DNA from 3 places in the Pandoraea pulmonicola genome. Region 1 is predicted to be linked to each of the others. Evidence: predicted binding sites of a transcription regulator. Region 1 holds the regulator's gene; each other region holds the start of a gene.
The links. Region 1 encodes HrcA, which represses chaperone genes, less so after heat shock. Its sites were predicted from a motif close to TTAGCACTCNNNNNNNNNGAGTGCTAA; they were not measured.

Region 1 (3,277 bases):
CTGCGTCAAATTCTGGCCAACGAAGGCCACGCGCTGCCCCTGCTGCAACGGCACCGACGCGCCCTGCCCGTACGCCGTGCCGGCCCCACGCCAGACGCTGACCGTCGTCACGCCGTTCGGATCGACGTCGACGCGGTACTCGCCAGCCTGTTGCGGCACGAACGCCAGGTTCGGCGTATCGATCTCGTAAGGTTGATTCGGGTCGTAGCCGCGAAGACGCACGCCGAGCGTGCCCTGCGTTACGTTCAGTTGCACATTCTGATCGGTGACGGCCGACAGCGCGACGCTGGTGGAAGCGCCAATGCGCACGGCCGTGCCGCCCACGTGCATTTCCGCGCTGCTGTTGCGGTCGACCCAGACGGCGTCGCCGGTGGTAAGCGGCCGGTTGCGGTTGGCATAGCGCCAGTCGCTGGTGCCTGCCGGGGCGTAAGTCACGGTGCCAGCGAATTCGTTCAGGCGGGCGACCCGCCCAGGGGGATCGGCGCTCTGTGCCTGCGCAAACGCCGGGATGCCGGCCGCGCCCATCGCACCCAGCGCAAGCCCAACGCCTAGATAGCGAACCATCGTCCGCCAGGAAATGAGGGGTTTCATAAACACTCCGGGCCGTTCGGCCAAACGCGCCGTACGTTGTCAGAGCGCGTCATTTCGTTATTCCGTCCGAATCCTTCGGCGGGCGCCGCCGCGTCGAGCACCACCTCGAACCCGCGATCCGGCTCACCACAAGTGACACTTCGAGCCTAAGCCTGCCGTGTGTGACAGCGTGTAAAGGAGTGCTACGGGGATGTAACCGACGGAAAGCCGGCGAGCGTCGCCATGCCGGCCCCCGGTCACGGCGTCTCAGTGCTGGCTGAGCGCGTGCGACAGGAGTTTGGCCGTGATGTCGACGATCGGGATCACGCGCTCGTAGGCCATGCGCGTCGGGCCGATCACGCCGAGCGTGCCGACGACCTCGCCGTCGACTTCGTACGGCGCGGTGACGACCGTCATCTCCTCGATCGGCACGAGGCTGGACTCGCCCCCGATGAAGATCTGCACGCCCTCCGCACGGCTCGACACGTCGAGCAGTTGCAGCAGGCTCGTCTTGGACTCGAAGACGTCGAAGAGCTTGCGCAGCCGCTCCATGTTCGACGACAGATCCTCCACGCCCAGCAGGTTGCGCTCGCCGGAGATCAGTACGCTCTCGCGCGTGGTGTCGGCCATGGCGTCGCTGCCCGCCTCGACGGCGGCCTGCATCAGTGCGCTCATGTCGGTGCGCAGGGCATCGAGCTCGCCGCGCAAGAAAGCGCGGACATCGTCGAAACTCTGGCCGCCGAAGTGCGCGTTCAGATAGTTCGCCGCCTCGACCAGTTGCGCCGGGGAATAATCTTTTTCGGTCAGGATGATGCGATTCTGCACATCGCCTTCGGGCGTGACGATGATCAGCAGCACCCGCTTGTCGGAAAGACGCAGGAATTCGATTTGCCGGAACGTCTGGCTGCGGCGCGGCGTCAGCACCACGCCCGCGAACTGCGACAGGTTCGAGAGCACCTGCGCGGCCGAGGCCACCAGTTGCTGCGGGCCGGCCGGCTGCAGGCGGTTCTGGACCTGGGAGGCCAGTTGATGCACGGCTTCTTCGAGCGGGCGCACCGAGAGCATGGTGTCCACGAACAGCCGGTAGCCCCGCGGCGTGGGCACGCGCCCGGCCGAGGTGTGCGGGCTGGCCACGAAACCGAGCGCCTCCAGATCGACCATCACGTTGCGGATGGTGGCCGGCGACAGGTCGAGTCCCGAGTAGCGGGAGAGCGTGCGCGAGCCGACCGGCTGGCCATCCGCGATGTACCGTTCGATCAGGGTTTTGAGGAGAGTCTGCGCACGTTGATCTAGCATGGCAAAAATTGTAACGCGAAATATGCGTACGCGGCGTGCGGCGTACTCGGGAGTGAACGCCGTGGTGTGGCGTGCTTGCCAATGGTTGCTGTCATCGACTTATGGTGTAATGGCGGCATGAAAACAGGGAGCCCTTTCAAGACCGTGGCGCTCGTCGGGAAGTACCATGCCGACGGCGTTGCCGAGCCATTGCTCACACTCGCGGCGTGCATTGCCCAGCGCGGGCATCATGTCGTGTTCGAGCGCGATACCGCACATAACATCGGCGCCGACGCCGGCCGTTACGACACGCTCGACATCCTCGAAATCGGTACGAAGGCCGATGTGGCCGTCGTGGTGGGCGGCGACGGGACGATGCTCGGCGTCGGCCGGCAGCTCGCCGCCTCGAAGGTGCCGCTCATCGGCGTGAACCACGGGCGCGTCGGCTTCATCACCGATATTCCGCTCGACGAGATGCGCCAGGTCGTGCCGGCCATGCTCGAAGGGCATTTCGAAGCGGAGCAACGCACATTGCTCGCCGCGCGCATCGAGCGCGACGGCAAGACGCTCTACGACACCCTTGCCTTCAACGACGTGGTCGTGAACCGCTCGGGCATCTCGGGCATGGTCGAGCTGCGCGTGGACGTCGACGGCCGCTTCATGTACAAGCAGCGCTCGGACGGCCTCATCGTGGCCACTCCGACCGGCTCGACAGCCTATGCGCTCTCGGCCACCGGGCCGATTCTGCATCCGCGCCTGGGCGGCGTGGTGCTCGTGCCGATCGCGCCGCACGCGCTGTCGAACCGTCCGATCGTGCTGCCCGACTCCAGCAACATCGTCATCACGATCACGGGCGGGCGCGAGGTCGGCGCCAACTTCGACATGCAGTCGTTTGCCGAACTGCGTCAGGGCGATCGGATCCTGGTGAGCCGCTCCGAGCATCAGGTGACGTTCCTGCACCCGGTCGGCTACAACTACTACGCCACGCTGCGCCGCAAGCTGCACTGGAACGAGCATATCTCCGACGAAGATACGCCGCAGAACTGAACACACGCCTCCTTCGACACCTCATGCTACGCAGTCTCTCGATTCGCGATTTCGTGATCGTCGATCGCCTCGATCTGGAATTCTCCGCCGGCTTCACCGTGTTTTCGGGGGAGACCGGCGCGGGCAAATCGATCCTGATCGACGCGCTGGCGCTGGCGATGGGCGAGCGCGGCGACGCCAGCATGGTGCGCACGGGGCAATCCCGTGCCGACATCACCGCCGAGTTCGCCGCCGACGCCTCGGCCCGCCCCGATCTCGAAGCCTGGTTGCAGGCGCAGGCGCTCTCGCTCGAAGAGCATGGCGGCGTGCTGCTGCGCCGCGTGCTCGACACGAGCGGGCGCTCGCGCGCCTTCGTCAACGGCACCCCCGCCACGCTGGCGCAACT
Region 2 (3,277 bases), 370 kb from region 1:
CTCGGGATTTTCCGATGCCGTCCGTAACGTGGATGCCGAGACTTGCCACCATGGTTTTTGCAGGCCAATTCGTCATTTGAGCAAACTGCAATGCAAAACTTTCCTCTTCATGACGCCGTCGATGTCTTCATCGGCGTCGACGTCGGCAAAGGCCACCACCATGCCGTGGCCCTCGATCGCAACGGCCGTCGCCTCTACAACAAGGCCCTGCCTAACGATGAGACACAGCTGCGAGCCCTCATCAATGAGCTCAAGGTGCACGGCCGACTTCTGTTCGTCGTCGATCAGCCCGCCACCATTGGCGCGCTGCCGCTCGCCGTCGCCCAAGACGCCGGTGCACTCGTCGCCTACTTACCCGGCCTGGCCATGCGCCGCATCGCTGACCTGCACGCCGGCGAAGCCAAGACCGATGCACGTGACGCCGCCGTCATCGCCGAAGCCGCGCGCTCCATGCCGCATACGCTGCGCTCGCTGCGGCTGGCCGATGAGCCGCTCGCCGAGCTGACCATGCTGTGCGGCTTCGACGATGATCTGGCCGCCCAAGTCAATCAAACCAGCAACCGCATTCGCGGCTTACTCACGCAGATTCATCCCGCGCTCGAGCGCGTGCTCGGGCCTCGCCTGGATCACCCCGCCGTGCTTGATCTGCTTGAGCGCTACCCCTCGCCTGCAGCACTGACGGCCGCGGGCCAAAAAACGCTGGCGAATCGCCTGATCAAGCTCGCACCACGCATTGGCAAGAGCCTGGCCGCTGACATCGCGCAGGCGCTTACCGAACAAACCGTAGTCGTGCCTGGTACTCATGCCGCCACGCTGGTCATGCCGCGTCTGGCCCAGCAACTAGCAGCCCTACGCAAGCAACGCGACGAGATTGCCGCCGAAGTCGAGCGCCTGGTGCAAAGCAACCCTCTTTGGCCGGTCCTGAGTAGCATGCCCGGAGTCGGGCTCAGGACCGCAGCACGACTCCTGACCGAGGTGGCGCACAAGGCCTTTGCCTCGGCCGCCCATCTGGCCGCGTATGCGGGTCTCGCGCCGGTCACCCGGCGCTCTGGTTCCTCGATTCGAGGCGAACACCCCTCCCGGCGTGGCAACAAGGTACTCAAACGCGCCTTGTTTCTCTCAGCCTTTGCCGCCCTGCGAGACCCGATCTCACGCGCCTACTACAGCCGAAAGATCCAGCAGGGCAAGCGCCACAACCAGGCACTTATCGCGCTGGCTCGCCGGCGCTGCGACGTGCTCTTTGCCATGCTGCGCGACGGCACTTTTTATCAACCGAAAACCGCCCCTAGTGCTTGACTAATTACATAGGGGCACCCCCCCACCCCCGGGAAAACCCCGAGTCTTGAAATCGTAAAACCCCGTCCCTATAATTAGCACTCGTTGGCGCAGAGTGCTAACGCCATGAATTCACCGAATATGCAAACGATTGCATATTAGAGTTTTGACGATCTCACTAAGAGAAAGAGGAGCCTGTAATGAAGAACCTTCGTCCCTTGCATGACCGCGTTATTGTCAAGCGCCTGGACAACGAAACGAAGACCGCATCGGGCATCGTGATTCCGGACGCCGCTGCTGAAAAGCCGGATCAGGGTGAAATCCTGGCCGTCGGCCCGGGCAAGAAAGACGATCAAGGCAAGTCGATCGCACTCGACGTGAAGGTGGGCGACCGCGTTCTGTTCGGCAAGTACGCCGGCCAAAGCGTGAAGGTCGATGGCCAGGAACTCCTGGTCATGCGCGAAGAAGACATCATGGCCGTGGTGGCCGAGTAAGTCTGTCCCCCGCAGACATCTACGTAAAGTATTCAAGGAGTTAATGCAATGGCAGCTAAAGAAGTCGTTTTTGGCGATTCCGCTCGTGCCAAGATGGTCGAGGGTGTCAACATCCTCGCTAACGCCGTCAAGGTGACCCTGGGCCCGAAGGGTCGCAACGTGGTGCTCGAGCGCAGCTTCGGCGGCCCGACCGTGACGAAGGACGGTGTGTCGGTCGCCAAGGAAATCGAACTCAAGGACAAGCTCCAGAACATGGGCGCGCAAATGGTCAAGGAAGTGGCTTCCAAGACCAGCGACAACGCCGGTGACGGTACCACCACCGCCACGGTGCTGGCCCAGTCGATCGTTCGCGAAGGCATGAAGTACGTTGCCTCGGGCATGAACCCGATGGACCTCAAGCGCGGTATCGACAAGGCCGTTGCCGCCGCCATCGAGGAACTGCGCAAGATCAGCAAGCCGTGCACGACGAACAAGGAAATCGCGCAAGTCGGCTCGATCTCGGCCAACAGCGACACCTCGATCGGTGACTACATCGCCAAGGCGATGGACAAGGTCGGCAAGGAAGGCGTGATCACCGTCGAAGACGGCAAGTCGCTGCAAGACGAACTGGACGTTGTCGAAGGTATGCAATTCGACCGCGGCTACCTGTCGCCGTACTTCATCAACACCCCGGAAAAGCAAGTCGCGATCCTGGAGAACCCGTACGTCCTGCTGTTCGACAAGAAGGTGTCGAACATCCGTGACCTGCTGCCGGTGCTCGAGCAAGTCGCCAAGGCCGGCCGTCCGCTGCTGATCATCGCCGAAGACGTCGAGGGCGAAGCCCTGGCAACGCTGGTGGTCAACAACATCCGCGGCATCCTGAAGACCTGCGCCGTCAAGGCTCCGGGCTTCGGCGATCGTCGCAAGGCCATGCTGGAAGACATCGCCATCCTGACGGGCGGCCAGGTCATCGCCGAAGAAATCGGTCTGACGCTGGAAAAGGCGACGCTCAACGAACTGGGCCAGGCCAAGCGTATCGAGATCGGCAAGGAAAACACCATCATCATCGACGGTGCCGGCGAGGCTGCCAACATCGAAGCGCGCGTGAAGCAAATCCGCGCCCAGATCGAAGAAGCCACGAGCGACTACGACCGTGAAAAGCTGCAAGAGCGCGTGGCCAAGCTGGCCGGCGGTGTTGCCGTGATCAAGGTCGGCGCCGCGACCGAAGTCGAAATGAAGGAAAAGAAGGCGCGCGTGGAAGACGCGCTGCACGCTACCCGCGCTGCCGTGGAAGAAGGCATCGTCCCGGGCGGTGGTGTGGCACTGCTGCGTGCTCGCGTGGCCGTCTCGGGCATCAAGGGCGACAACGCTGATCAGGACGCCGGTATCAAGATCGTCCTGCGCGCCATGGAAGAGCCGCTGCGCCAGATCGTCGCCAACGGCGGCGAAGAAGCCAGCGTGGTCGTGGCCAAGGTCGTGGAAGGCAAGGGCAACTTCGGCTACAACGCATCGACCGGCGAGTACGGCGA
Region 3 (3,277 bases), 1.7 Mb from region 1:
CCGGGAGCGCGACGGAGGGCGGTGGGCAACGCGTCGGAACCCGAGATGGTACTTCAAGCGCTGGCCCCGAGGACACTTGATTGCGTATGATGGGTGCTCACCGGCGCACTCGCGACCCGCGCCGTCCTCCGAACCGATCCCGACGTGTCATGACCCCTGCCGCTCCCTTTGCCTGTGCGCCGTTGCTCAAGATCATCGCCCGGGGGGCCAAGGGCGCACGCGCGCTCAGCGCCGACGAAACACGTACGCTGTTCGACGCGATTCTGGCCGACCAGGTGGCCCCGGCCGAGCTCGGCGGCGTGCTGATCGCGTACCGGATCAAAGGCGAGACACCGGTCGAACTGCGCGCCATGCTCGACGCCGCGCACGCCACCTTCACGCCGCTCACGGCGCCCGCCGACGCCCCGCCACCCGTGCTGCTGCCCAGCTACAACGGGGCGCGCAAACAACCCAATCTGACGCCGCTGCTCGCCCTTCTGCTCGCGCGCGAAGGCATCCCGGTGCTCGTTCACGGCCAGCATCACAGCGGCGCGAATCGGGTCGGCACGCAGGCGATCTTCGCGGAACTGGGCTACGAGGCTTGCCAGTCGGGCGCGCAGGCCGAAGCGGCCTTGCAGGCTCGGCGCGTCGCCTACTTGCCGATCGCGGCGCTCTCCCCCGCGCTGGAGCGCCTGCTCGAAATGCGCGCCGCGCTGGGCGTGCGCAATTCAGGGCACACGGTGGTCAAGCTGCTGCAACCGTTTGCGGGGCCGGCGCTGCGGCTGATCAACTACACCCATCCGGAATATCGGGACACGCTCGGCGAGATGTTCCGCGATGCGGGCAACAGTCCCGCCCCCGGCGTCCTTCTCTCACGAGGCACGGAAGGCGAACCCGTCGCGGACGCCCGCCGTCAGGCCGCCATCGAGGGCTTTAGCGACGGCACGCTCCGGCTCTGGCAGGAGGCGGAAGACGGTGCGACAGGCGCACCGCCCGTGCTGCCCGCGGCCGACGCTGCGGCCACCGCCCGCTGGATCGAGGCGGTACTGGCGGGAGACGCCAGGATTCCCGGGCCGATCGCGCGCCAGCTCGGCGTCATTCGTGGAGCGCTGGGGCTCGACTGACGAAGGCGCTTGACGGGGTGGAGACGTGTAGGCGGGGCTGACGCCAGAGGCCAGAGGCCAGAGATGGGTTTCATGCCGTGTCCGCTTCGTCAAGAATGCACGAAGCGCCCCCAGTCGCCGATTCTGCCTATATCGAGCCAAAACCACGGCATTCGCTCGAAAGCCGTCCGAGTGGCCGTCAAATCAGAAAAATATCAATTATTCGGAACATTTTGTCCCGAAATAAATCCAATCTTCAGATTTTAGAGATCACGCTCGATGGGTGACGAAGGCAGAGGCGAACGGACGGGCAAGCCGCCGAAAGCCAGGCCTCAGTCCGCCGACGCCAAACGGGTCGCCTGCCAGGAGATGAGCCGCCATTCCTCGGCTTCGCGCACGTGCACCGCCGTATAGGCCATCTGCGACTCGAGCGAGCCCGTGGCCGTTTCCAGCTCGACCCAGACCTTGCCCGTCACGACCACGGTGTCGCCGAACTGGCGCAGTTCCTGCGCCCGGATGTCGATATCGAGGTATCGGCGGCGGCCCGACGTAAGCGCGTCGAGGAATTCGCGTTTGGTTTCGCGTTTGCCGTTGGAATGCACGTAGTGCATGCCGTCTGCCAGGAGTGAGTCCAGTTGTTCGACGTCGCCCTCGACCATCGCGCCAAACCGCGCAGTCTCGAGCGCACGCACCGCGTCGATATGCTTACCAGCCATGCTGATCTCCCATCTTCGCCGGCACCGAACGCCCCCGGCTTGGGTTGCAATTTACACCATCCGCGTGACGTTTGCGCCAGTGAGTTTCCTCGTTTGACGGGGGGTGCTGGAAAACCCCGAGAGGTCGGAAACTTCCCGTCCTGTAAGGGTTCTAACGTCTTTAGCACTCATCTGGATAGAGTGCTAAAATGCTTTCCCAAAGGCTAATCAGGAGTCCACCACTTGAGTACTGCCGCCACATTGCATCCGACGACGCCGGCCACCGGCACGGCGCCGACTTCGCGTGCCCTTGCTCTTGCCCCGTCGGCATTGATGCTGCCGGGCAGTCTGGGCAATATCGACAGCTATATTCAGGCTGTTCACCGCATCCCCATGCTTTCCGCCGAGGAAGAGCAGACGCTCGCCAAGCGCCTGCGGGAACACGACGATCTCGAAGCCGCCCGCAAGCTGGTGCTCTCGCACCTGCGCCTGGTGGTGTCGATCGCGCGTAACTACCTCGGCTACGGCCTGCCGCATGCCGACCTGATCCAGGAAGGCAACATCGGTCTGATGAAGGCCGTCAAGCGCTTCGATCCCTCGCAGGGCGTGCGACTCGTGTCGTATGCCATGCACTGGATCAAGGCCGAGATTCACGAGTACGTGCTGCGCAACTGGCGTACGGTCAAGGTTGCCACGACCAAGGCCCAGCGCAAGCTCTTCTTCAACCTGCGCAGCCAGAAGCAGGGCTTGCAGGCTTTCACGCCGGAAGAGATCGATCAGGTCGCGCGCGATCTGAACGTCAAGCGCGAAGACGTCATCGAGATGGAAACGCGCATGTCCGGCGGCGACATCGCGCTCGAAGGTCATGGCGACGACAGCGACAGCGCGAGCTTCGCCCCGATCGCCTACCTGGCCGATACGCATCAGGAACCGACCGCCGTGATCGCCGCGCGCGAGCGCGACCATCTGCAAAGCGACGGTCTGCAAACGGCGCTCGCCCGCCTTGACTCGCGCAGCCGCCGCATCATCGAAGCGCGCTGGCTGGCGGTCGACGATGACGGCAGTGGCGGCGCCACGCTGCACGAGCTGGCGGAAGAATTCGGCGTGTCCGCCGAACGTATCCGTCAGATCGAAGTGGCCGCGATGAAGAAGATGAAGGGCGCGCTGCAAGCGTATGCCTGACGTCACGCGCAAGTCACGCGACAAAATGCCGCACGCCGCCGACGCAGTTCGGTAACGCCGCGGCGCGGCGATGCAACACATCCCCCGAGGCCCCGCGAGATTCGCGGGGCCTTTGTTTGGCGGCCGCCCTCGCATGCCGGGCGCCGGTTCCCGCCCGGCACTCCACCACTTCACCCATCGCCCCCTCGCATTGCGGACATCCAAAGTTCACGGACCATCTGTGCCTGACTTGATGCATCGCAAGGTGAGCCGACTCGCTCGTCGATAGAATCAGTTCGTACGTGGCCATGCCGCGTGCGAAGGACGGCCCGGGGGCCG

Region 2: the regulator HrcA is predicted to act here: its motif matches at 1,371-1,397, upstream of groES (co-chaperone GroES).
Region 3: the regulator HrcA is predicted to act here: its motif matches at 1,959-1,985, upstream of rpoH (RNA polymerase sigma factor RpoH).

What each region holds. Positions count from the first base shown of each region.
Region 1 is NZ_CP010310.2:4,762,085-4,765,361, forward strand. It holds gene RO07_RS26760 (DUF6600 domain-containing protein) at 1-591, opposite strand, end outside; gene hrcA (heat-inducible transcriptional repressor HrcA) at 838-1,866, opposite strand; gene RO07_RS20370 (NAD kinase) at 1,984-2,892, shown strand; gene recN (DNA repair protein RecN) at 2,916-3,277, shown strand, end outside.
Region 2 is NZ_CP010310.2:4,388,048-4,391,324, reverse strand. It holds partial or broken gene RO07_RS18740 (IS110 family RNA-guided transposase) at 33-1,296, shown strand; gene groES (co-chaperone GroES) at 1,476-1,769, shown strand; gene groL (chaperonin GroEL) at 1,818-3,277, shown strand, end outside.
Region 3 is NZ_CP010310.2:588,919-592,195, reverse strand. It holds gene ybiB (DNA-binding protein YbiB) at 150-1,103, shown strand; gene RO07_RS02620 (nuclear transport factor 2 family protein) at 1,415-1,798, opposite strand; gene rpoH (RNA polymerase sigma factor RpoH) at 2,021-2,959, shown strand.